Regions from separate parts of the Rhizobium sp. NPDC090279 genome, predicted to be linked through region 1. Evidence: riboswitches for the same ligand, from Rfam matches in the RefSeq annotation. Region 1 holds a riboswitch; each other region holds the start of a gene.
The links. A riboswitch is a leader RNA that binds a small molecule or an ion and turns the genes downstream of it on or off. The one in region 1 is predicted to bind thiamine pyrophosphate.

Region 1 (7,756 bases):
CAAGCCATTCCTCTTCCATGCTGACAAGGCTTTCCCGCAGCTTTTCCGTCTCAGCCGCAAGACGGTTGAAGGTTGCGGCATCCTTGGAAAACAAGTTCGGATCGGCCATTTTCTGCTCGCGGGCGGCAATTTCGGCTTCTGCCTTGGCCATTTCCTTCGGCAGATTTTCGAGCGCGAACTTCTGCTTGTAGGAAAGCTTAGCCTTGCCCTTCGAAGCATCGGAAGTGGATGGCGCAGTCTCCGCCGCCTTCGGCTTTTCAGCTGCCTTCTCCACCCGCTTACGCTCCTCGATCGCGCCCTTGCGCTGAGCGAGCATGTCGGAATAACCGCCGGCATATTCGATCCAGCGTCCGTCAGGATCGTCCGGATTGGCCGGCGCGATCGTCGAAGTCACCGTACGATCAAGGAAGTCGCGATCGTGGCTGACGAGGATGACGGTGCCGGAAAAGCCGGAAACGATTTCCTGCAGCAGGTCGAGCGTCTCTATGTCGAGATCGTTTGTCGGTTCGTCGAGGATCAAAAGATTGGTCGGCCGCGACAGGATGCGCGCCAGCATCAGCCGGGCTCGCTCGCCGCCGGAGAGGCTTCTGATCGGCGTGCGCGCCTGTTCCGGCTGGAACAGGAATTCCTTCATGTAGCCGGTCACATGCCGCTGCTCGCCATTGACGAGCAGGTTCTCGCCGCGACCATCGGTCAGATAGTTGGCAAGCGTATCTTCCGGGTTCAGCTCCTCGCGCTTCTGGTCGAGCGTGGCGATTTCCAGATTGGTGCCGAGCTTCACCGTGCCGCTATCGGGCGCGAGCTGGCCGGTCAGCATCTTCAGAAGCGTCGTCTTGCCGGCACCGTTCGGGCCGACGAGACCGATGCAGTCACCGCGATGCACGCGGATCGAAAACGGCGCGACGATTACCCTGTCGCCATAGGTCTTGGTGATCTTGTCCGCCTCGATCACCAGCTTGCCGCTTTCCTGCGCATCGGACGCGGCCGCCTGCACGGTTCCCAGAGCGCCCTTGTGGCCACGATGGCGCGAACGCATGTCCTGCAATTCACCAAGGCGGCGCATATTGCGCTTACGCCGTGCCGTCACGCCGTAACGCAGCCAGTGTTCCTCGCGCTCGATCTGCTTGCCGAGCTTGTGCTGCTCCAGCTCTTCGGCCTCGAGCACCTGGTCGCGCCATGCTTCGAAATGGGCAAAGCCGCGATCGAGCCGGCGTGACGTGCCGCGATCGAGCCAGACCGTCGCCGTCGAAACCTTCTCCAGAAAGCGACGGTCGTGCGAGATCAGCACCAGCGCGCTGCGGCTCTTCTGCAGTTCGCCTTCCAGCCATTCGATGGTCGGCAGGTCGAGATGGTTCGTCGGCTCGTCGAGCAGCAGGATATCCGGCTCCGGAGCCAGAACACGGGCAAGAGCCGCGCGACGCGCCTCGCCGCCGGAAAGATTGTTCGGATCTTCCTCGCCGGTCAGGCCGAGATGCGAGAGCAGATACGTCACGCGATAGGGATCGTCACCCGGCCCAAGGCCGGCTTCGGCATAGGCGGCCACCGTCTTGTAACCGGCGAAATCCGGCGCCTGTTCGAGATAGCGCACTGTCGACGACGGATGGCGGAACACCTCGCCCGACTGTGCCTCGACAAGGCCGGCTGCAATCTTCAAAAGCGTCGACTTGCCCGAACCGTTGCGGCCGACAAGGCAGATCTTGTCGCCCGGCTCCACCTGCAGGCCGGCACCGGCGAGCAAGGGCGCACCGCCAAAGCTCAGGAAGATGTCGTCGAGTTTCAGAATGGGAGGGGCCAAGATCAGACTCCGGAAAGGTCATAAGGGCGGGCAAGGACGATCGCCCTGCCGCTGCCGAGCGAAAAGCGCACGTCGCCTTCCGCAACGTTGGAAATGGTGCGCGACGCGCCGAAGGGCAGATGGAAATCGCGCAGGGGATAGCGAGCATTGTCGATGAAAAGGCCGGTCAGATCGCTGAAACCCAGCACCGAAAACAGCGAGCCTGCCGGCAGCGCCATTTCCATCCGTCCGGGCAGAAGCGGAACCGCCTCCTCGTCGCCGGAGGTCAGCAACACATCGAAGCCCTCTTCGGCGAGCTGAACGCCGTAAAGCAGATGCTGGATCGCGTGATCCGACCGCTCGCCGCCCATGGCGCCCGCAAGAACCAGCCTGACAGCGCCGCGATCGATCGCCTCCGATACGGCAATCTCGCCGTCGGTCGCGGCCTTCGCCGCCGGATAAGGCTGCTTCGGCACATTGGGAAACGCAGCCTGCAAATCAGCAGGCGTGGAATCGAAATCGCCGACCCACAGCTCAGGCTCCACCCCGAGCGCAATTGCGTGGCGCATGCCGCCATCGGCCGCGATGAAACGGCTGCCGGAAACGGCGGCACGCAATCGGTCCGTCAGGCGAAGCTCGCCGCCGAGCAGAATGGTGAAGGTGGTGGACTGGCTCATGCGCCAAGCCCATAGCGCAAAGTCATATCCCTAGGGAAGAGCGCCGGCCGCAAGAACCACCCATGCGGGCCGCTCAGTCGGCGGTTTCCGTGAGGCGGGCCTGGATAACGCCTTCATAACCTGTGACATAACGATCGAACAGCAGTGAAAAACTCGCGATGTCCTCGGGCGACCAATCGGCAAAAATGCTGCCGATAACGGAGCGTTTTTGTGCCTGGATTTCCGACAGCAATCGCTGCCCGAGCGCAGTGAGCACCACGACGATGCGCCGCGCATCCGCCTGCGACGCCTTGCGACGCAAGACGCCGCGCGCGACCATATCGGCAACGATACGGCTCGCCCGCGACGGATCGATGCGCAATATCTCCGCAATCGTGCCGACCGTCACCTCGCCCGTCGCTTCCGCCCGTCGGACGACGTCGAGCACGTCGAGATGCGAAAGCTCGAGCCCCGGCGCGACGTTCTGAATGGCGAGCCTGCCGATCATGCGGCGGCCCGTCAGCAGCCGCATGCGCGTCATCGCCTGCCCGATGCGCAGCATGTTTTCGTCTTCGGTCAGGGCTGGGGCTTCAACTTCCCGTGTATTCATCGCTGATGTCATCTTTCCACCATATCAGAGGCAGAAAACAAATAAAACATGCAAACAGCATTCACCTGTCATTGACAATTATATGCTAATGGCACATATATCTCAAGTATGAAAACCAGGGCGTCCCGCGCATTCGATCGACCGCGCAGCGCCTCGGCCAAGCTCGGATTTCTAGCTCCATGGACATGCAGACAACGTTGCCGCCGCTCGTGGCGGATCATAAGCGGCGGCTTATTCTCTTCCTGTTTCTGATGACTGCCATGTTCATGGCAACGCTCGACAACCAGATCGTCTCGACGGCGCTTCCGACGATCGTCGGCGAGTTCGGACATCTGGAGCGCTTCGGCTGGATCGGCTCGGCCTATCTTCTCTCGCTTTCCGCCGTCATGCCTGTCTACGGCAAGCTCGGCGATCTCTTCGGCCGCAAATATGTGATGATGACGGCGATAGCGATCTTCACCGTCGGCTCCGCCGTCTGCGGTCTTGCCGTATCGATGAACACGCTGATCGCCGCCCGTGTACTGCAGGGCTTCGGCGGCGGCGGCATCATGGTCTCGATCTTCGCCGTCAACGCCGACCTCTTCGAGCCGCGCGAGCGCGCCCGCTACCAGAGCTATTCGAGCCTGGTTCTGATGGCGTCCGGCGCCATCGGCCCCGTTCTCGGCGGCACGATGAGCGATCTGTTCGGCTGGCGTTCGATTTTCCTGGTCAACGTGCCGATCGGCTTCATCGTGCTCGCTGGTCTCGCTTTCATGCTGCCCTACCGCAAGCCGGCCCGCCGGCCGAAGATCGATTATGCCGGCGCGCTCGTCCTTGCCTTGACGACCACAAGCATCGTGCTCGCCGCCGACGGCAGCGAACTCTTCGGATCGTTGCTGTCGCCGCAATGCCTCGGCATCATCGCCTTCGGGGTGATCTGCGCCATCGCCTGGGTCTTCATCGAGCGCCGCGCGCCCGAACCGATCGTGCCGATGTCGCTCTTCCGCAATTCGACATTCGGCCTGCTGCTGATCCTCTCGATCACCAGCGGCGCCGTTGCCATCGGCATGGTCAATTATTTCGCGCTCTTCCTGCAGACGACGACAGGCCTTTCCCCCTCGATGGCGGGGCTGCTGTTCATCCTTCTGACCGGAGGCCTCGTCTGCGGTTCGCTGTCCGCCGGCCGGCTGATCGCGGCAAGGGGACGCTACAAGCCCTTCGCCGTCGCCAGCGCCGCCTGCAGTACGATCGCCTTTGCATCCTTCGCCTTCGTCCACGCCGGCACGCCCATCGCGATCATCGGGGCTTTGATGCTGTTGCATGGTATCGGCATCGGTCTTGCGCAGCAGGTGCCCGTCATCGGCGTGCAGAACGCGGCTTCTTCCCGTGACGTCGGTGCGGCGACCGGCGCGGTCACGCTGTCGCGCATGGGCGGCGCCTCCATCGCCATCTCCATCTACGGCGCCATCATCGCCGCCAAGCTCGGTAGTGTCGGCGTCTCCATATCAGGTGTATCCGATATCGAGCAGCTGACACCGAAGATGATGGCCGCCTTGCCCGAAGCAACCCGCGAAGCCGTCGCCAACGCCTATGCAGGCGCCTTCAGCCCGCTGTTCATGACCGCCGCCGGCATCTGTCTCCTCGGCCTCCTGACATCGCTCATGCTGAAGAACGTGCAGCTTCCGGGCGCCGCGAAGAAATTCGACAGCGCAGCCGCTGCCCACGCCGCCGAGTAGCGCTCCGCCGCCTGCAATCGACAAGGGAATCATTTCCCTTGTCATCCCTTCGTCACAAGGCTAAATCTGCCGACGCTCTAACGGGGTGCCTTATGTCCTTGCGGACATCTGGCTGAGAGGCTTTCACCAGCCAACCCGCGGAACCTGATCCGGCTAACACCGGCGGAGGGATTAGACGCGTGACGAAATCATAGCGCCCTTTTCCCCTTCAAGACGAAACCAAGAGGAGGCGCTGTCATGCCAAACCGTTCGCTATTGTCATTCTTCGCCGGGCTGGCTCTTGCCGCCGGAACAAGCTTTTTCGCCGCACACCCCGCCCAGGCGGCCGACAAGACCCTGACCATCTACACCTATGAGAGCTTCACCGCCGATTGGGGTCCGGGCGCCAAGGTCAAGGCAGCCTTCGAAAAGACCTGCGGCTGCACGGTCAATTACGTCGCCGTCACCGATGGCGTGGCGCTCCTCTCCCGCCTCAAGCTCGAAGGCGCGGGTACCAAGGCGGATGTCGTGCTCGGCCTCGACACCAATCTTGTCGACGAAGCCAAGGATACCGGCCTTTTCGATGCAAGCGGGGTAGACACTTCGACCCTCAAGGTTCCCGGCGATTTCAAGGACGATGTCTTCGTGCCCTACGACTACGGCCATTTCGCCGTGATCTATGACAGCCAGACGATCAAGAACCCGCCGAAGAGCATGAAGGATCTCGTCGAGGGCGACCCCTCGCAGAAAATCGTCATCGAAGACCCGCGCACCTCGACGCCAGGTCTCGGCCTGCTGCTCTGGGTCAAGTCGATCTATGGCGACAAATCCGCCGATGCCTGGGCGAAGCTCAAGGGCCGTATCCTGACGGTCACCCCCGGCTGGTCGGAGGCCTACGACCTTTTCACCAAGGGCGAAGCGCCGATGGTGCTGTCCTATACGACGTCGCCCGCCTATCACATGATCGAGGACAAGACCGATCGCTATCAGGCGGCCGCCTTCTCGGAAGGGCACTATATCCAGATCGAGGTCGCCGGCCTGACCAAGGCTTCCCCGAACAAGGAGCTTGCGCGCGACTTCCTGAAGTTCATGATTTCCCCGGGCTTCCAGGACATCATCCCGACGGCCAACTGGATGATGCCGGTCTCGGCCACCTCGGAACCTCTGCCGGACGCCTTCGGCAAGCTCGTGGTACCGTCGAAGACCTTCCTGATGAGCCCCGATGTCGTCGACAAGAACCGCAAGGCCTGGATCGACGAATGGCTGACCGCCACCAGCGGCAACTGACGTCCTGACCATGCTTGCGGCATCCGAACGAAGGCGCGCCATTTCCGGCGGGGCACTCAGCCTCGCCGGCATCACGCTTTTCGTCGGGATCGCCGTCCTCGTTCTTCTGGCCGCCGGCATCGAATCCGGCGGCACCAATCCTCTGACCGATCCCTACCTGCTCCGCGTCCTGCGCTTCACGCTGCTGCAGGCGGTGCTCTCGACGCTGCTCTCCGTCATGCTCGCCATACCGGTTGCCCGTGCATTGGCGCGTCAGCCGCGCTTTCCCGGCCGGCTGTGGCTCATCCGGCTGATGGCGGTGCCGATGGGGCTGCCTGTACTGATCGGCGCGCTCGGCCTGCTCGGCATATGGGGACGGCAGGGGTTGCTCAACCAGGCTCTTGCCACGCTCGGCCTCTCACAACCCGTCAGCATCTACGGCCTCGCCGGCATCTTGCTTGCGCATGTCTTCTTCAACATGCCGCTCGCCTGCCGGCTGATGCTTGCCGGACTGGAGCGCGTACCTGCAGAATATTGGCTCGTGGCCGGCGGCCTCGGTATGCGGCCCGCCTCGGTCTTTCGCTTCATCGAATGGCCTGTCCTGCGCGGCCTCATTCCGGGCATTGCCGGCCTGATCTTCATGCTGTGCGCCACCAGCTTCACGCTGATCCTGATCCTCGGCGGCGGCCCGGCCGCAACGACGCTGGAAGTGGCGATCTATCAGGCGCTGCGCTTTGATTTCGATCCCGGCCGCGCCGTGATGCTGTCGCTGCTGCAGATCGTCATCACCCTCGTCATTCTCGGCGCCATGACGCTGTTTCGCGCGCCTGACGACCATGGGCTCACCAGCGGCCGTGCCCTGCGGCGCATCGATGGGCAAAGAACGACCGCACGATGGATCGACGCTGCTTTGCTGTCGGCCGCTACCCTCTTTCTCGGCCTGCCGCTCGCCTCGGTCGTCGTGACCGGCCTCGAGGCAAATCTCTTCAAACTCGCCGGTCAGCCGATCTTTCTGCAGGCGGCCGCCACGAGCCTGGCGATCGCGCTCGCCGCCGGACTTTTGTCCGTCCTGATATCCTTTGCGATCATTCGCGCCCGCTCGGTCATATCTGCAGACCGCCGGAAGCCGGCCGGCCTGCGCAGCCTCGCGATCGCGCTGAGCGCAAGCTCGTCGCTCATCCTGCTGGTGCCGCCGATCGTGCTGGCAACCGGCTGGTTTCTCGCGCTCAGGCCATTGGGCGACCCCAGCCGCTTTGCCGCAATCCTCATCGTTGTCATCAATGCTCTGATGGCCCTGCCCTTCGTCATTCGCGTCATCGAGCCAGCCTTCGCAATCCATCGTCGCCGCACGGAACGGCTGGCGGCAAGCCTCGGCCTTCACGGCCTCGCCCGCCTTCGCCTGATCGATTGGCCGGGCCTGCGCAAGCCATTCTTCACGGCGCTCTCCTTTGCCATGGCCCTGTCGCTCGGCGACCTCGGCGCCGTGGCGCTCTTCGGCTCCGACAGTCTGATGACCCTGCCTTGGCTGGTCTACAGCAAGCTCGGCAGCTACCGCACGAACGACGCCGATGGTTATGCCTTGATCCTCGGCCTGGTCTGCCTTCTCCTGACCATTGCCGGTACGGCGGGCCAGGGCATACGCGATGACGAAAGCAGGCGAAATGGATGATGGCAGGGACATGAAGGAACAAGGCATCGCCATGGAAGGCGTCGAGCTGCGCCTCGGCACGCATGACTTCCGCTTCGACTGCACCTT
Region 2 (7,756 bases), on a different contig from region 1:
CGTCACGAGAAGACCGCCTTTCCAATAATGGGCGTCGAGGGCACGGCCATATCGCGCGGCTCCAGCATACCGGCGCCAGACGCCTGCCGGCCGGCATCGATCGCCTTGGCGAAGGCTTCCGCCATCGCCGCCGGGTCGCCGGCGCCGGCAACGGCTGTGTTCAAGAGCACGGCATCGAAGCCGAGTTCCATGACGACAGCCGCATGGGAAGGCCTGCCGATACCGGCGTCGACGATCAGCGGCACCTCGGGGAAATGTGCCCGTATCGAGCGCAGCGCCGAGAGGTTGAGCGGCCCTGCAGCCGTGCCGATCGGCGCGCACCATGGCATCAGCACCTTGCAGCCGGCGTCCAGCAGCCGCTCGGCGACGACCAGATCGTCCGTCGTATAGGGAAAGACCTCGAATCCCTCGTCGGTAAGGATTTTCGCCGCTTCCACCAGCGCAAAGACATCCGGCTGCAGCGTGTCATGGTTGCCGATGACTTCGAGCTTGATCCAGTTAGTCCGGAAGACCTCGCGCGCCATCTTCGCTGTTAGCACGGCTTCGGATACGCCATGGCAGCCGGCAGTATTGGGAAGGACGCGAACGCCGAGTTCGCGAATCATCTCGAAGAAAGCTCCGCCATTGCGCCCGCCCGCCGTTTCCCGGCGCAGCGATACCGTCACGATCCCGGTTTGCGATCGTTTGACGGCTTCCGCCAGCATGGCCGGGGAGGGGTAGCGCGCCGTGCCGAGAAGAAGGCGTGATGCAATTTGGGTTCCATAGAGTTCAAGCACGGGTCAGCCTCCCTGCATCGGGGTCAGGATTTCGATCTTGTCATTGTCGAACAGGGTATGGTCGTTGCGCTCTTCGCGATGGATGAGTTCGCCGTTGACGGCGGTTGCCAGCCATTCGCCCTCATATTCGAGCGTGGTCAGAAGCTGCGACAATGTGGTCGCGTCGACGATCTGCGTTTCGCCGTTGATGATCAGGCGCATTGGCGGTTCCTGTCGCTGGTGTGTCCGGAAAAGATGAGATCCGCGGCCTCTGCTGCCAACGCTGGCGCCAGCAGGAAGCCGTGGCGATAAAGGCCGTTGATGAGGATGATCTTGCCCTCCCGCGCTACCTTCGGGAGGTTGTCCGGAAAGGCGGGTCGGATGCCGGCTCCGGTTTCGACGACGGCGGCATCGGCAAAGGCCGGATGCACGGCATAGGCCGCGTTCAGCAGCTCCATCAGCGAGCGGGCGCTTATCGCTCCGGGAAATTCCGTTTCGATCATTGTTGCGCCGACCATGAACAGGCCATTGCCGCGCGGCACGATATAGACGGGAAAGCGTGGATGCAGCAGGCGGACAGGCCGGGCGAGGGTGACCTCCTCCGTCCGCAGAAACGCCATCTCGCCCCGCACGCCGCGCAGCGCCTGGGTTTGGCCAATGCGGGCAGCTCCGGTGCAGTCGATGATTTCAGAGTATCCGGCATCATCGGCAATTTCATCGATGAAGGCGACGCCCTTTGCCGACAGATCGTCTTTCAATGACTGCAGGACGTCGCGGGGATCGAGATGCGCTTCCTGCGGAAAGAACAGGCCCTGTCGGAAGCGACCGGCAAGCCAGGGTTCCAGGACGGCGATTTCGTCTTCGTCCACCCAGCGATAGCCCGTCGTGCGGCTCGCGAATCGCCTCAGCTCGTTTTGATCGCGGTTCGGTGCGATCACGAGCGTTCCGTTTCGGACGACCTTGCCGGGCAAAATCTTTTCCCAACGATCAGCGGAATCACGACCGCGCTCCAACACGGCCTCATCAGTGCTCTCCCGTTCGCACCAGGGCGCCAGCATGCCTCCGGCGAGCCAGGAGGCGGCGCGGAGAAAGTTTCGGCTTGGGTCCGAGATCGTGACCTCAGCCCCGCGCCGGATCAGTTCGTGGGCGACCGTGAGGCCGGCAACGCCGGCCCCTTTGACGAGAGCACGCATCTCACTCGGCCGGATGTGCGGTGGCGTCGATCGGCATATAGAGGTCGCCACCCTCCCGATATTTTGCCGCCATCGCCTCCAGCCCCTCTTTCTGCGCCTCGGCGCGGATATCGTGCGAAATCCGCATCGAGCAGAATTTCGGGCCGCACATCGAGCAGAAATGCGCGACCTTGTGCGCTTCCTTCGGCAGGGTCTCGTCGTGGAAGCTGCGGGCGGTATCCGGGTCGAGCGACAGATTGAACTGGTCTTCCCAGCGGAACTCGAAGCGGGCGCGCGACAAGGCGTCGTCACGCACCTGCGCGGCCGGATGCCCCTTGGCAAGGTCAGCCGCGTGGGCGGCGATCTTGTAGGTGATGACGCCGGTCTTGACGTCGTTGCGATCGGGTAGCCCCAGATGCTCCTTCGGGGTGACGTAGCAGAGCATCGCGGTGCCGAACCAGCCGATCATGGCAGCGCCGATGCCCGACGTGATGTGATCGTAACCCGGCGCGATATCCGTCGTCAGCGGCCCGAGCGTGTAGAAGGGCGCCTCGCCGCAGACGGCAAGCTGCTTGTCCATGTTTTCCTTGATCTTGTGCATCGGCACATGGCCGGGGCCTTCGATCATCACCTGGCAATCCCTAGCCCAGGCGATCTTGGTCAACTCGCCGAGGGTTTCCAGCTCGGCGAATTGCGCGGCGTCGTTAGCATCGGCGATCGAGCCGGGGCGAAGACCATCGCCCAGTGAGAAGGAGACGTCATAAGCGCGGCAGATGTCGCAGATTTCCTCGAAATGCTCGTAGAGGAAGCTTTCGCGGTGATGATGAAGACACCACTTGGCCATGATCGAGCCGCCGCGCGAGACGATGCCGGTGACGCGGTTGACGGTAAGCGGGATGTAATGCAGCCGCACGCCGGCATGGATGGTGAAATAGTCGACGCCCTGTTCGGCCTGTTCGATCAACGTGTCGCGATAGACCTCCCAGGTCAGGTCTTCGGCGATGCCGCCGACCTTTTCCAGCGCCTGATAGAGCGGCACGGTGCCGATCGGCAGCGGCGAATTGCGGATGATCCATTCGCGGATGTTGTGGATGTTGCGGCCGGTCGAAAGGTCCATGACGGTATCGGCGCCCCAGCGGGCGGCCCAGACCATCTTCTCGACCTCTTCCGCCATGGAGGAGGTGACGGCGGAGTTGCCGATATTGGCGTTGATCTTCACCAGAAAATTCCGGCCGATGATCATCGGCTCTGCCTCGGGATGGTTGATGTTGGCAGGGATGATCGCGCGACCGGCGGCGACTTCCTGGCGTACGAATTCCGGCGTCACATGGTCCGGGATATGAGCGCCGAAGCTTTCACCATCGCGAATCAGGGCTTCGGCTTTCGCCTTGCGGCCGAGGTTTTCGCGAATGGCGATGAATTCCATTTCCGGCGTGATGATTCCGGCGCGCGCGTAGGCAAGCTGGGTGACTGCCTTGCCGTCTTTGGCCCGCAGCGGCTGGCGCTTGGCCGGGAATTCCGGTGTCAGCCGTTCGCCGGTGACAAAGCCGTTGTCTTCGGGGCGCACATGGCGACCCTCATAAGCCTCGACATCGCCGCGGGCGAGCGCCCAGTCACGGCGCAGCTGTGGCAGGCCCTGCTCGATGCGGATGTCGGCGCCCTCGACGGTATAGGGGCCGGAGGAATCGTAGACGACAACAGGCGGCTCGCCCGATGTCGGATGGACGCTGATCTCGCGCATCGGCACGCGAATATCTGAATGGATGTCGCCCGCGACATAGATTTTTCGCGAGGCCGGCATCGGGCCTGTCGTAACGGTCGGAGTGAGGTTCTTTGCGGCAATGTTCATCGTTTGAGGCTCCAAGTTGTTGTTGGAGACCCAGTCAATCAGCCGGAATGATGAAAAGACGCCAGCATGGATTCCACGCGTGAATCCGTAGCCCTTGAGCGCTTGCACCGTCCCTACGCCAGTATGAACTGGATCAGGTTCAACGGGTCACTGCGCCACAACAGGCAAAGCCATATTGTCCAGCAGTATCTCAGCCCCTTGCCGGGACCCCCCTGGTGAATGCGGAAAGGCTAAGCCTTACCCTTGTCTTCTGTCAAGCCCGCAGCAGCGGCGGCATATTTGCCGCGATTGGCCATCCTTGCATCCGCAAGAATGCAACTTAATCGTGCAAATCTGGGTGTTCGGTATTGCGCCGCCTCAGTAACGCGGCGCGGTATTGCCGACGAAGCGATGAGGACCGGTGTGGGAGAGCTTGCTGGCCGTATCGAGCCAGATCTTGCCGCCCAGCGCTCGCCAGCGGTGACAAAAGGCGAAATCTTCGCTGAGATAGATTCCCGTCCCCTCCTCGATCATGCATTCGAACAGGGCGTATTGGGTGCCCGGCGAGCGTTTGGTGCTGGGATAGGCGTGGATTGCGTTGTAGCGCAGTTCCGGATAGGCGACGATCATTTTTTCAATGACGTTGCGCTTGATCAGAAGCATGCCTGTGCCTGCATAGATGGCACTGACGAAATCGCCTTCACGCTCGGCGACTTGGCCGACAAGCGGGGTGCCGACATAGTGAAGTGCGGCGGACGAAAGTGTTACGCCATCACGTGAATTGATGCGGGCGGCCGTGTCCCAATCGTAGTCCTTGATGGGATACATGGCGGCGACCACATCCTTGTCGGCTCCGAGCAGTCTCATGACCTGATCGGGCTCGAAGCTGATGTCGGCGTCGATGAAGAGCATGTGGGTCGCCGTGGTATCGTTCAGGAAAGACGAAACGAGCGTGTTGCGGCTGCGGGTAATCAGGGCGTCATTGCCGAGCAGAGCAAGTGTCAGTTGTATGCCCGCCTGCGCGCCCGTCTGCATCAGTGAAAAGATGGACTGCATGTAGTCCTTGGTAACGAGGCCACCGAAGCAGGGTGTCGCTATGAAGATCAGCCGGTTCTCATTCATTCGCGATTTTTCCCTCTTAGATGGCGCGACTCGCTGGAATCTAGGAAAATTCAATATTTCTGTGTGTACCGATTTATTGAATTTTGTTTCTGAACTTTGCTCAAGCCGGTGGACTAGGGCCCTCTTGCCGTTTCGTCGTGCCCGCCTCGATAGCATCGTCGCAATTGGGTTTGGTCGCCATGCTCCCGCCGATTGCCGAAACGCGCTACCATCAGATGTGGTTGATCGTCTTGATTGGCAGATGTTTGCATCAACAGGGATATCTCCGCGATCGCCGCAGGAAGCTCGATATGCCCGCCGTCGCAAGTTGCATTTAAGCAACATAGGCCAAGACTAACGCTTGAGCGTGTTTCATATAATTGACAAACATACGGGCTGTTTGTAAACCAAATACAGGACAAAAGTTGTCTTACGGTCGAGTAATCGGTCGGATCGGTAGAGGCATTTCAAGCCCTTTGCCGCGGGGGCAATCATGGAGGTTCGAGGGGACTCAAGCCAACATCAGGTGCGTATTTGCCGGGCTACCCGGTCGCGTTTAGAACGAAGCGATCTCTAAGGTGGTGCTCCAGTTGTGCGCTCGCGGTAGATTTGAAATGCATATTACAACCAGGAGTTTAATAATGAACATCAAGAGCCTTCTTCTCGGCTCCGCTGCTGCGCTGGCAGCAGTATCGGGTGCCCATGCAGCCGACGCAATCGTTGCCGCTGAGCCCGAGCCGCTGGAATACGTTCGCATCTGCGACGCATACGGTGCTGGCTACTTCTTCATTCCGGGCACGGAAACCTGCCTCAAGATTGGCGGTCGCGTCCGTTCTGAAGGCGAGTGGTACGACGCTTACAATCCGAACAGCAGGGTCGGTACGCTGTGGCACACCCGTGCTGAGCTGAGCGTCGACACCGCAACCGACACCGAATACGGTCCTCTGAAGACCAACACGGTTATCCGTTGGGACTGGAACGACGGCGGCTCGACCTCCACGAAGCTCCTGTTCGCCAACATCAGCCTCGGTGGTTTCACGGTCGGTAAGCTCGACTCGCAGTACAACCTGTATGTCGGCTACGCCGGCGACGTCATCAACGACGACGTGATCTATGACGGCCCGTACGAACTCAACCAGTTGACCTACAACTACGACGCCGGCAACGGCTTCACGGCTATGGTCTCGCTCGAAGACTCGAACTCCGCTTCCGACGGTTCGGCATCCTACGGTGCAAGCTGGTGGACGGACGACAAGTCCAACCACTACGCTCCTGATGTTGTCGCCGGTCTCGGCTTCAAGTCCGGCGCATGGGGCGTCAAGGTTGTCGGCGGTTACGACTCGATCGTCGAAGAAGGTGCTGTCAAGGTTCGCGTCGACGCTGACTTCGGCGTGTTCTCGGCCTTCTTGATGGGCGGCTACAACACCGACGGCGACAAGCTCAACAAGTATGCCGGTACCAATCTCGATCGTTCGGCTTGCCCCGTTAACGACCCGTCGAAGTGCGGCTGGGGTGACTGGGCTGTTTGGGGCGGCGGTAGCGTTCCGATCAACGACAAGCTGAAGTGGAACATCCAGCTCGCCTACACCGACTCCAAGATCTTCGCCGCTACGACGAACCTCACCTGGAATCCGGTTAAGAACCTGACGCTCCGTCCGGAAGTTTCCTACACCAACTTCGATTCTGTGAACCAGGATCAGTGGGCTGGTATCATGCGCTTCGAGCGTAGCTTCTAATAGAGAATTACCCGGCCTCGCGTCGGGTAAGAGGAGCCCGACGTTCCAATCCGTCGGGCTTCTTTCATCGATCGGTTGACCTCCGATCAAAATAAAGGACCTGGCTTTCCCTCCGGGTCCTTTTTTTATTCCAGGCTTTTGGGGATCTGTTCTGCGTTTGGCAGAGACGTCGAAGCGTTCTCGTCATTCCCAGATCATTCCGAAGGGAAAACCGCTGCGCGCCTTTCCCGGAATCGTCAGACGGCCGTAATCGCCAGCTCCTGCGCCTGGGCCAGGGGAAACCACGTCTTCAGCACCATCTTGATGAACATCTGTCCGCAAGGGACCAGCTCGAAATTGCCCCGGTCGAGCGTCCATTCGGTGATCAGGCCGCCGATGACTGCCGTCAGTGCGGAGGCGGCCGTATCCGGCGTCCAGGGCGCCGGAAGTTTCGTCTTTTCATCCATCAGCGTGAATATGCGTTCGAAGTTCTCGTGCATGTCGTGCCGGAACGAGCTTGCACGGCTGGTGGTGCCGTCACAAAACGCCATGTCGAGGTGCATCATCACCTTCAGCATGCTGCGCTTGCGCGGATCACCGTGAACGTCGTCGAATATCGCTGCTATCGTATCGGCGATGAGATCGAGCGGATTGGGCGGCAGCTCCTTGGACATCCGCTCCGCCAATTCCTGAAACGGCTCTTGGGCCTCGTCGCGAATCGCGAACATCAGCCCCTGCTTGTTCTTGAAATGCCAGTGCACTGCTCCCCGCGTGACACCGGCGGCTGCGGCTATCTCCTCCAGGCTAACATTCTCGTAGCCCCTGTCGAGAAACAGAGCCTTTGCAGACTGCAAAATCTCGCTCCTCGTTTCTGCCGCCTCCTCCTTAGTTCGCCTCATTCACCTCTCCACAGAAACCGATTTCCAAGCTGAGCCCCTCTTCTTTTATTCTTGTTCCATCAATGCCGCCCGGTGCCGGAGCCAATATACCAGCAGCGCTCAACAAAGTGGCGGAATTTATATATTCCCTAAAAATTGGGGAAGGAAATCGCAACAGAATGTATTCGTCAAGCGCCTATAAGCCACGCGCAAGTTTCCTCGTGCAATTTCCCCATGTTGGGAAGTGAAAATCGAAAATGTGCAGATGCTGATATAGCCATGATGGCGACAAGTATTGGCGGGGCGA
Region 3 (7,756 bases), on a different contig from region 1:
CTCTGGGTGATCGGCATCGCCTGCCTGGTCATGGGCCTGCTGCTGGCGGTCGCGGAACTCTACAGCCGCCATCGGAAGGACATCGAGCAGATGACGCTGATGGATGCCCTGTTCGTCGGCATCACGCAGGTCGGCGCGCTCATTCCCGGCGTCTCGCGCTCGGGCTCGACGCTGACCGGCGCGCTCTTCCTTGGCCTGAAGCGAGAGGAGGCCGCGCGGTTCTCGTTCCTGCTCGGCCTGCCGGCCATTGCGCTTGCCGGCTTGAAGGAGCTTTATGAGCTCCATAAGGCGCATATTCCGATGGAAGCCTGGTCGATCCTGCTCGTCGGTCTGATCGTCGGCAGCATATCGTCCTTCATCACCATCTGGGGGCTGATGCGCTTTCTCGAGCGCTTTTCGACCTGGCCCTTCGTTATCTACCGTGTCGTGCTCGGCGTCGTCATCCTCTTCGGCGTGCTGACCATGGGCTGGGCTTGAGCAGCCCGCGCCCATTCGACTCCGACTAGAAAAGGAAGGCGCCGTCTGTCAGGACGGCGCTTTTCTATGTTCAGGTCCTTAACCGAACACTAGGCCGCCATCGACGATGAGGTTCTGTCCGGTGACGGCGCGTGCCCAAGGGCTTGCGAAGAAGAGAACGGCATCGGCCGCCTCCTCGGGGGTGGTGACACGGCGCAGGGGCGTGTTCGCGGCGATGATGTCGAAAACGGCTTCCGGCGTGGCGCTGCTGGCATCCGTCGTGCGCAGAAGGCCGCCGGAGACCATGTTGACGGTGACCCCGAGCGGACCGAGTTCCGCGGCGGCCGTGCGGGTCAGCGACAGCAATGCCGCCTTGGCCGCGGTATAATCGTGATAGGGCACTACCGGGTTCTGGAAGAGGTTCGTGCCGACCGTGACGATCCGGCCAAAGCCCGTGTGCGCCATTCCCGGCCGCGTAGCCTGTATCAGGTTCAGGGCGCCCTGCAGCGCGGTTTCCAGCTGGCTCGCCATTTCGGCCCAGCTCAGGGCATCCAATTTCGAGCGGGCGTCGCCGTTGAAACTGAAATCTGCCAGCGCGTTGTGGACGACCGTTGTCGGCGCGCCGAAATGTCTCGTCACCTCGGCGACGAGCCGCTTCGTATCTTCGAGGTCGCGAATATCGGCCTGGAAGGCTTTCGTATGATCGCCAAGTCCAGCTGCAAGCGCCTCCGCCCGCTCGCGGCTTGCGCGATAGTTGATCGCCACCCTCGCGCCTTCCCGGGCAAAGGCCGTCGCGATGGCAGCGCCGAGACCGCGTCCGGCGCCGGAAACGATGACGATCTGGTCCTTGAGTGACAGGCTCATGTCTCTAATCCTTGTTTGTTTGCCCAAAGTGCATGGAAATGCTGCACCGGGCCGTGGCCGCTCCCGACTGAAAGTTGACCAGCCGCCGCTACCGCGGCTGCGAGATAGGCTTTGGCGGATGCAACGGCTTCAGCAAGTGGCAAGCCCTTGGCGATCTCCGCGGCGATGGCGCTGGAGAGCGTGCATCCCGTTCCATGGGTATTCTTCGTCGGCAGCCGTTCGGCTTCGAACCAGGTCAGCCGACCGGCGCTTGCCAACACATCCGGACTTTCTTTGCCTTCGAGATGACCGCCCTTGACCAGGACGGCTGAAGGCCCGAGTGCCGCCAGCGCAAGCGCCTGCCGCGCCATGTCCTCGCGGCTTGTTGCCTCCGCTTCATGCAGCAGCGCCGCCGCCTCAGGCAGGTTCGGCGTGATGACGGTCGCCAGGGGCAAGAGCCGTGTGGTCAGGACGTCGACGGCGTCTGCGGCAAGGAGAGCGGCGCCACCCTTGGCGATCATGACAGGGTCGAGCACGACTGGCACGTTGCGATGCTGCTCCAGAACCTCCGCAACCGCCTCGGCGATGGCGGCGTTTGCGATCATGCCGATCTTGACGGCATCAACGCGGATATCGGCAAAGATCGCCCGGATCTGGTCCGCCACGAATTGAGGCGGCACCGGATGCACGCCGGAGACGCCCTGGGTGTTTTGGGCCGTCAGCGCCGTTAGAGCCGCCATTCCGTAAACGCCGCGGGCGGAGAAAGCTTTCAGATCGGCCTGGATGCCGGCGCCGCCGGAGGGATCGGAGCCCGCGATGGACAAGACGTTGCGGATCACTGGCGGGCCTCCTTGATGGCTTTTGCGATGAGGGCTGCGGCCGCTTGTGGGTTTGGCTGGCCACATATGGCCGAGACGACCGCGAGACCATCGGCGCCGGCGGAGAGAACGTCGGCGGTATGTTCCGCCTTCAAGCCGCCAATCGCGACTGTCGGAACTGAGCAGAGCCTGACGATGCGGGCAAGCCCGTCGAACCCGATCGGCTGCTTGTGGTCGGGCTTGGTCGGCGTGGCAAAGACCGGGCCGATCCCGGCATAGTCGACGATGCCGGCGTCTATGGCGGAGGCTAGAGCCTCCGTTTCCACCGAGAGGCCGAGGATCATGTCCGGGCCGATCAGGCGGCGGGCATCGGCGGCATTCATGTCCTCCTGGCCGATATGGAGGCCATCGGCGCCGATGGCGATGGCGGCCTCGACATTGTCGTTGACGATCAGCCGGGCATTGGTTCCATGCAGGATCTGCTTGAGGACACGGCCCGTCTCGATCATGGTTTTGGTCGGCGCATGCTTGTCGCGCAGCTGGACGATGGTTGCGCCGCCGGCGACTGCGGCACGGGTCGTCTCGACCATGCCGAGGTCGGCGCACAGCAGAGGATCGAGCACGAGATAAAGCGAGAGATCGAAGTCTTTCATGCCGCTGATATCCTTGCTGCGCGATCCAGCGTTTCCGGGGTAAGGCCGGCGAGGGCATCGAGGAAGCGCCACGAGAAAGAGCCGGGCCCATCCGCGACTGCGCCGGCCTGTTCGCCGGCGACGGCAAAGACGGTAAGCGCCGTGACCGTCGCATCGAATGGATCGTCAGGAGTTGTCGCCGCAAAGGCGCCGACAAGGCAAGTCAGCGAGCAGCCGAGTGCGGTCACTTGCGGCATGAAGGGCGAGCCGCCGGCAATGCGCCGTGCCTTTTGCCCATCGGTCACGAAATCTGTAACGCCGGTGACAGCGACGACGCACTGGTGCTTTTGGGCCAGTTGCCGAGCGGACTCTTCCGCCTGCTCGACGGCGTCGCGACTGTCGACGCCCTGGCCGCGGCTGGCGCGGCCGGCAAGCGCGATGATCTCCGACGCGTTGCCGCGGATAATCGCCGGCTGCAGCTCCAGCAATTGCGCGATTGCCTTGCGACGAAACGCGGTTGCGTAATGGGCGACCGGATCGAGGACCCAGGGCTTGCCGGCGTCGTTTGCCGACTGCGCGGCCTTCAGCATGCCGACAAGCCAGCCAGCCGAGAGCGTGCCGATATTGATCGTCAGTGCGCCCGATATGGCGGCAAATTCGCCGGCTTCCTCTTCGGCATGCACCATCGCCGGCGATGCGCCGGCGGCAAGCATCACATTGGCCGCGATATTCATGGCGACGAAATTGGTGATGCATTGCACCAGAGGCGGGTTTGCCCGCATGCTGCGAAGCAGGTTGCCTGCTGTAGTTTGGTCTTGCATATCGCCCTTTCAGGCGGGCGGGACGCGCAGGGACGACGTGCGGTGCTTACGAGGTCCCGAGCGACTCCCTCCGCCAGCATGATCTGGTTCAGGTTCGAAGGGTACCTCTCAGCCCGCCGGATGGCGGACGCCCCTGTCTCTCATTCCTCTTCTTTTCGCAGACAAAGGCGGCGCTGTCATCAGCAAATCACAAAAGCCGTCGTAGCGCTCAGGGATCGGTGCCTGCCTGCATTTCGAGCGACATATGCAGCGAACGCATGGGTGCAGTGAAGTCTCGGATCTGCAAAAGGCAGCGGGTTTCGACTATATCTTTCTCATCGAAGCGGACGGGCGCCAATCACGGCAGACCGGCTTCGAAAGCCCAAGGAAAGGGGATCATCATGAACGTAGCACGCTCTTTCAATAACTGGCGCAAGTATCGTCAGACGGTCGCCGAGCTGGGCCGTATGTCCACGCGCGAACTGCACGACCTGGGTATCGATCGCGGCGAAATCCGCAATGTTGCCCGCGCAGCCATCGCTCGCTAACGGCCAAGACGACCACCTATCAGCCGCATTCTGCCAGCGCCTGTTCCTCCCGAGCAGGCGCTTTCGTTTTATGCCAATCGCTATCGGCTTTTGTATCTCTCGCTTTGGATGGCATCGGATCAGCCCTCCGCTTTTCGCATGGCGCATAACTGCCTTGCAAACAAATGCCTATGAACTGAGCAAAGGACTGGTATCTTCTACCCACCGAAGCGATGCATCTCCTCCCGCATCCCTTCGCTTGGCAGACGTCCTCTCCTCCTCCCATGGACGACTGCAGGAACAGCGGAACTCCTCCTCCCATCCGCTGTTCGGTTCTTGTAGAAAGCCTGCCGCACCTCCTCCCGCGGCAGGCTTTTTCGTTTCAGCGAACTTCCAAGCGCTTCCAAATGGCCTAATTTGGCGTAGTGACCGCAGCTCAGGCAAGCGGCACGAGCGCCAAACGGCGCCAGCGCGTTAAAGAGTGCGCAATCTCCTCTCGCAAAAATGAACTGCGGCCACTATGTGCGACCTATGTAGCGCGCTACATCGAAAATCGCCCCCAAACTTGATTCCCGAAAAGGAGGATGCCCATGACCGGTTCTGCCGAATACACGCCGCCGAAAATCTGGACCTGGAACAAGGCCAATGGCGGCCAGTTCGCCAATATCAACCGTCCGATCGCCGGTCCAACCCACGACAAGGAACTGCCTGTGGGACGCCATCCCCTCCAGCTCTATTCGCTGGGAACGCCGAATGGCGTCAAGGTCACCATCATGCTCGAAGAGCTGCTGGCGCTTGGCCATGGCGGCGCGGAATATGATGCCTGGCTGATCAAGATCGGCGATGGCGATCAGTTCGGCAGCGGTTTCGTCGACGTCAATCCGAATTCGAAGATCCCGGCACTGCTCGACCGCAGCGGCCCGAAGCCGGTGCGCGTCTTCGAATCGGCCTCGATCCTGATGTATCTCGCCGAAAAATTCGGCGCCTTCCTGCCGACCGAACAGCCCGCCCGCGCCGAATGCCTGTCATGGCTGTTCTGGCAGATGGGCAGCGCGCCCTATCTCGGCGGCGGCTTCGGTCATTTCTACGCCTACGCCCCGACGAAGATCGAATATGCGATCGATCGCTTCGCCATGGAAGTGAAGCGCGAGCTCGACGTGCTCGACCGTCGTCTGGCCGAGAGCGAATATATTGCCGGCAGCGACTATACGATCGCCGACATCGCAATCTGGCCCTGGTACGGCGGTCTCGCCAAAGGCTGGCAGTATGGCGCGGCTGAATTCCTGCAGGTGCAGGACTATAAGAACGTCCAGCGTTGGGCCGAGCAGATCTACTCCCGGCCAACCGTCAAGCGCGGCCGCATGGTCAACCGCATGTCGGGCGATCCGTCCGAGCAGCTGCGCGAGCGCCATGACGCCAGCGATTTCGATACGAAGACGCAGGACAAAGTCGAAGCCGCCGGCTGATCTTAGAATTCTCTTTTGCGCCAAACGAACTCGCGGCCCTCCGGACCGCGAGTTTTTTATGTTCGGTATCGATGCCGGCGGGTCTCGGCAAGTCAGCCTCGCTCCACCTTGCGAAGCGTAATGTTCGGCTGCCGAGGGTCCCCCACTCGGCGTAGAACGCGGCGCGATCCTGCGAAGCGTTTCGATTTTGGGGAAAGAGGAATGCTTCTCCATGCAGCAGATTGCTGACGACCGAGCCCTGGATGAGAACGTGACCGCGGGCGCGTTGTCGCAGCAACAGAGCGAGGCGAGGGAGGCGCTCCTGAAACATCTGGTTTCGGGTGGCGACGAACGGCTGGATTGCGATCCCATGAGCGGATTGAACATGTATGGCTATGGCCCTGTGCCCCGGCCCGGAGATCTCGCTTTCGGCTCGTCGACGGCCTCCACCATCTCCGCCGGCGCCTTCGCCGCCGTTGAATCCTATTACGCCGGCCTGGTGCGGGATATGGAAGCTGGCCCTGCCACGGCTGTCTATGACCGCGAGATCGCTCGCGTGCGCGATGATCTGTTGCGCCTGCTCGGCCTGAACCAGACATCGCAGCCACGGGTGGATGCGATCCTCGCCACATCGGGCACCGACATCCATCTCTTTTCGGCAGCACTGTTGGCGGGTGAGGACGAGCGGTCCCTGATGACCATCACGCTGATGGGGAACGAGACGGGCAGCGGTGTCATGACGGCGTCGGCCGGCCGGCATTTCATGAGCCGCGTCAGCAGCGAGCAGACCGTCGCCAAGGGCGAGGAATTGCGGCCGGGGGACGCGACGCGCAATACCACCATTGCTGTGCGCAACAAGGATGGTTCGCTTCGCGCCGACAGTGAGGTGGAAGAGGAGTTGCGTGGCCTCATCGAGCTTGCCCGCGCAGCCGGCCTCAGATGCCTGCTCGTGGTAACGGATGTCTCGAAGACCAGCTTGCTGGCGCCGAGCCTTGGGACCGTCATGCGTCTGAAAGAGCGATTCGGCACCGTACTGGATATCATGATCGATGCCTGCCAGTTTCGTCTGTCTGCGGCGACGATCCGCGCCTACCTCGCGCATGGTTTTATGGTCGCGGTCACGGGTTCGAAATTCCTGGCCGGGCCGATTTTCAGCGGTGCTCTTCTGTGCCCGCTGCAAATGTCGGAGCGCTTCAAGCGACGCGCCCTGCCTGCTGCCTTGGCTGACTATTGCGGGAAGGCCGAATGGCCCGAAGGCTGGGCCGCTCGCGACATTTTGTCGGAACGCGCCAATCTCGGCCTGCTGCTGCGCTGGAAAGCTGCCTTGTTCGAGCTCGAACGCTTTGTCGGCATTCCCGAAGACCGCGTGATAGCTGTTTTGTCTGCCTTTGCGGAAGCAGTCTCTCATCGCTTTGCCAGCGATCCGGTCTTCGAACCATTGCAGAGCCGGCCATTGGACCGGCGCGAGCTATCGGGTGCGTCATCGGTCTCTCGCTGGGATGAGATTCCCTCCATATTTTCGTTCTACCTGCGCAATCTCGGCGATGGCGCCATGCTGACGGCAACTGAGATGGCGGCCGCCTACAAGGATTTGGCGGTTGAGGGTGCCGAGGCCGCGTCGGTGCGCCTTGGACAGCCCGTTCGCTGCGCCGATTTTGGCGATGTGCCCGCCAGCGCCCTTAGAATTTGCCTGAGTGCGCCGCTGGTCGTTAGGGCTTGCAAGAGCGAAGAGGCGCTTGCGGTGCTGATCGCACAGGCGATGACGGTTCTGGATCGCACTGCCGAAGCCGCAGGCCGGCAAAGGGGCGCCTCCAATGCCGAAGAGATACGCCGCAGCGCCTGAAGCGAGCCGCGCAAAACCGCTGCACGCTTTCATGCGACATGGCTTTCCTCATGGTAGCGGGTCATGAACCCCGGCGTTCGTCCCCGTCGAAGCCCGCAAAATCGCCTCTGACGATGCCGTGTCGCTGGAGCTTGTCGTAAAAGGTCTTTCTGGGAATGCCCAGCGCTTCGATGGTGCGGCGCACGTCGCCATTGTTCTGCGACAGGGTTTCGCGGATGAGTTCGGCTTCGTAACGCTCGACCCTGGCGGGCAACGGCAAGCCCTCATCCACTGTGAGCTTTTCGTCGGGTCTCGGCACGGCCGCCGATTCAAGACCGAGCACGAATCGCTCCGCGAAATGCGAGAGCTCGCGAACGTTTCCCGGCCAATCGTGCTGTTGCAGATGAAGGCGC

Region 2: linked by a shared signal. The riboswitch ahead of thiC (phosphomethylpyrimidine synthase ThiC) and the one ahead of thiB (thiamine ABC transporter substrate binding subunit) in region 1 are both predicted to bind thiamine pyrophosphate.
Region 3: linked by a shared signal. The riboswitch ahead of thiM (hydroxyethylthiazole kinase) and the one ahead of thiB (thiamine ABC transporter substrate binding subunit) in region 1 are both predicted to bind thiamine pyrophosphate.

Annotation. Positions count from the first base shown of each region.
Region 1 is NZ_JBIVYI010000007.1:349,673-357,428, forward strand. Features, by position in the region: gene ACIQWP_RS19720 (ABC-F family ATP-binding cassette domain-containing protein) at 1-1,795, opposite strand, end outside; gene ACIQWP_RS19725 (thiamine diphosphokinase) at 1,798-2,451, opposite strand; gene ACIQWP_RS19730 (MarR family winged helix-turn-helix transcriptional regulator) at 2,525-3,052, opposite strand; gene ACIQWP_RS19735 (MDR family MFS transporter) at 3,220-4,755, shown strand; TPP riboswitch at 4,827-4,943, shown strand; gene thiB (thiamine ABC transporter substrate binding subunit) at 4,993-6,021, shown strand; gene thiP (thiamine/thiamine pyrophosphate ABC transporter permease ThiP) at 6,032-7,669, shown strand; gene ACIQWP_RS19750 (ATP-binding cassette domain-containing protein) at 7,662-7,756, shown strand, end outside.
Region 2 is NZ_JBIVYI010000013.1:107,999-115,754, reverse strand. Features, by position in the region: gene ACIQWP_RS27510 (thiamine phosphate synthase) at 1-6, opposite strand, end outside; gene ACIQWP_RS27505 (thiazole synthase) at 3-776, opposite strand; gene thiS (sulfur carrier protein ThiS) at 780-977, opposite strand; gene thiO (glycine oxidase ThiO) at 968-1,948, opposite strand; gene thiC (phosphomethylpyrimidine synthase ThiC) at 1,950-3,776, opposite strand; TPP riboswitch at 3,869-4,000, opposite strand; gene ACIQWP_RS27485 (hypothetical protein) at 4,134-4,877, opposite strand; gene ACIQWP_RS27480 (porin) at 5,498-6,592, shown strand; gene ACIQWP_RS27475 (TetR family transcriptional regulator) at 6,829-7,470, opposite strand.
Region 3 is NZ_JBIVYI010000006.1:179,716-187,471, reverse strand. Features, by position in the region: gene ACIQWP_RS16630 (undecaprenyl-diphosphate phosphatase) at 1-477, shown strand, start outside; gene ACIQWP_RS16625 (3-oxoacyl-ACP reductase) at 556-1,320, opposite strand; gene thiD (bifunctional hydroxymethylpyrimidine kinase/phosphomethylpyrimidine kinase) at 1,317-2,138, opposite strand; gene thiE (thiamine phosphate synthase) at 2,135-2,770, opposite strand; gene thiM (hydroxyethylthiazole kinase) at 2,767-3,570, opposite strand; TPP riboswitch at 3,619-3,715, opposite strand; gene ACIQWP_RS16605 (DUF1127 domain-containing protein) at 3,951-4,097, shown strand; gene yghU (glutathione-dependent disulfide-bond oxidoreductase) at 4,667-5,542, shown strand; gene ACIQWP_RS16595 (hypothetical protein) at 5,754-7,364, shown strand; gene ACIQWP_RS16590 (sigma-54-dependent transcriptional regulator) at 7,426-7,756, opposite strand, start outside.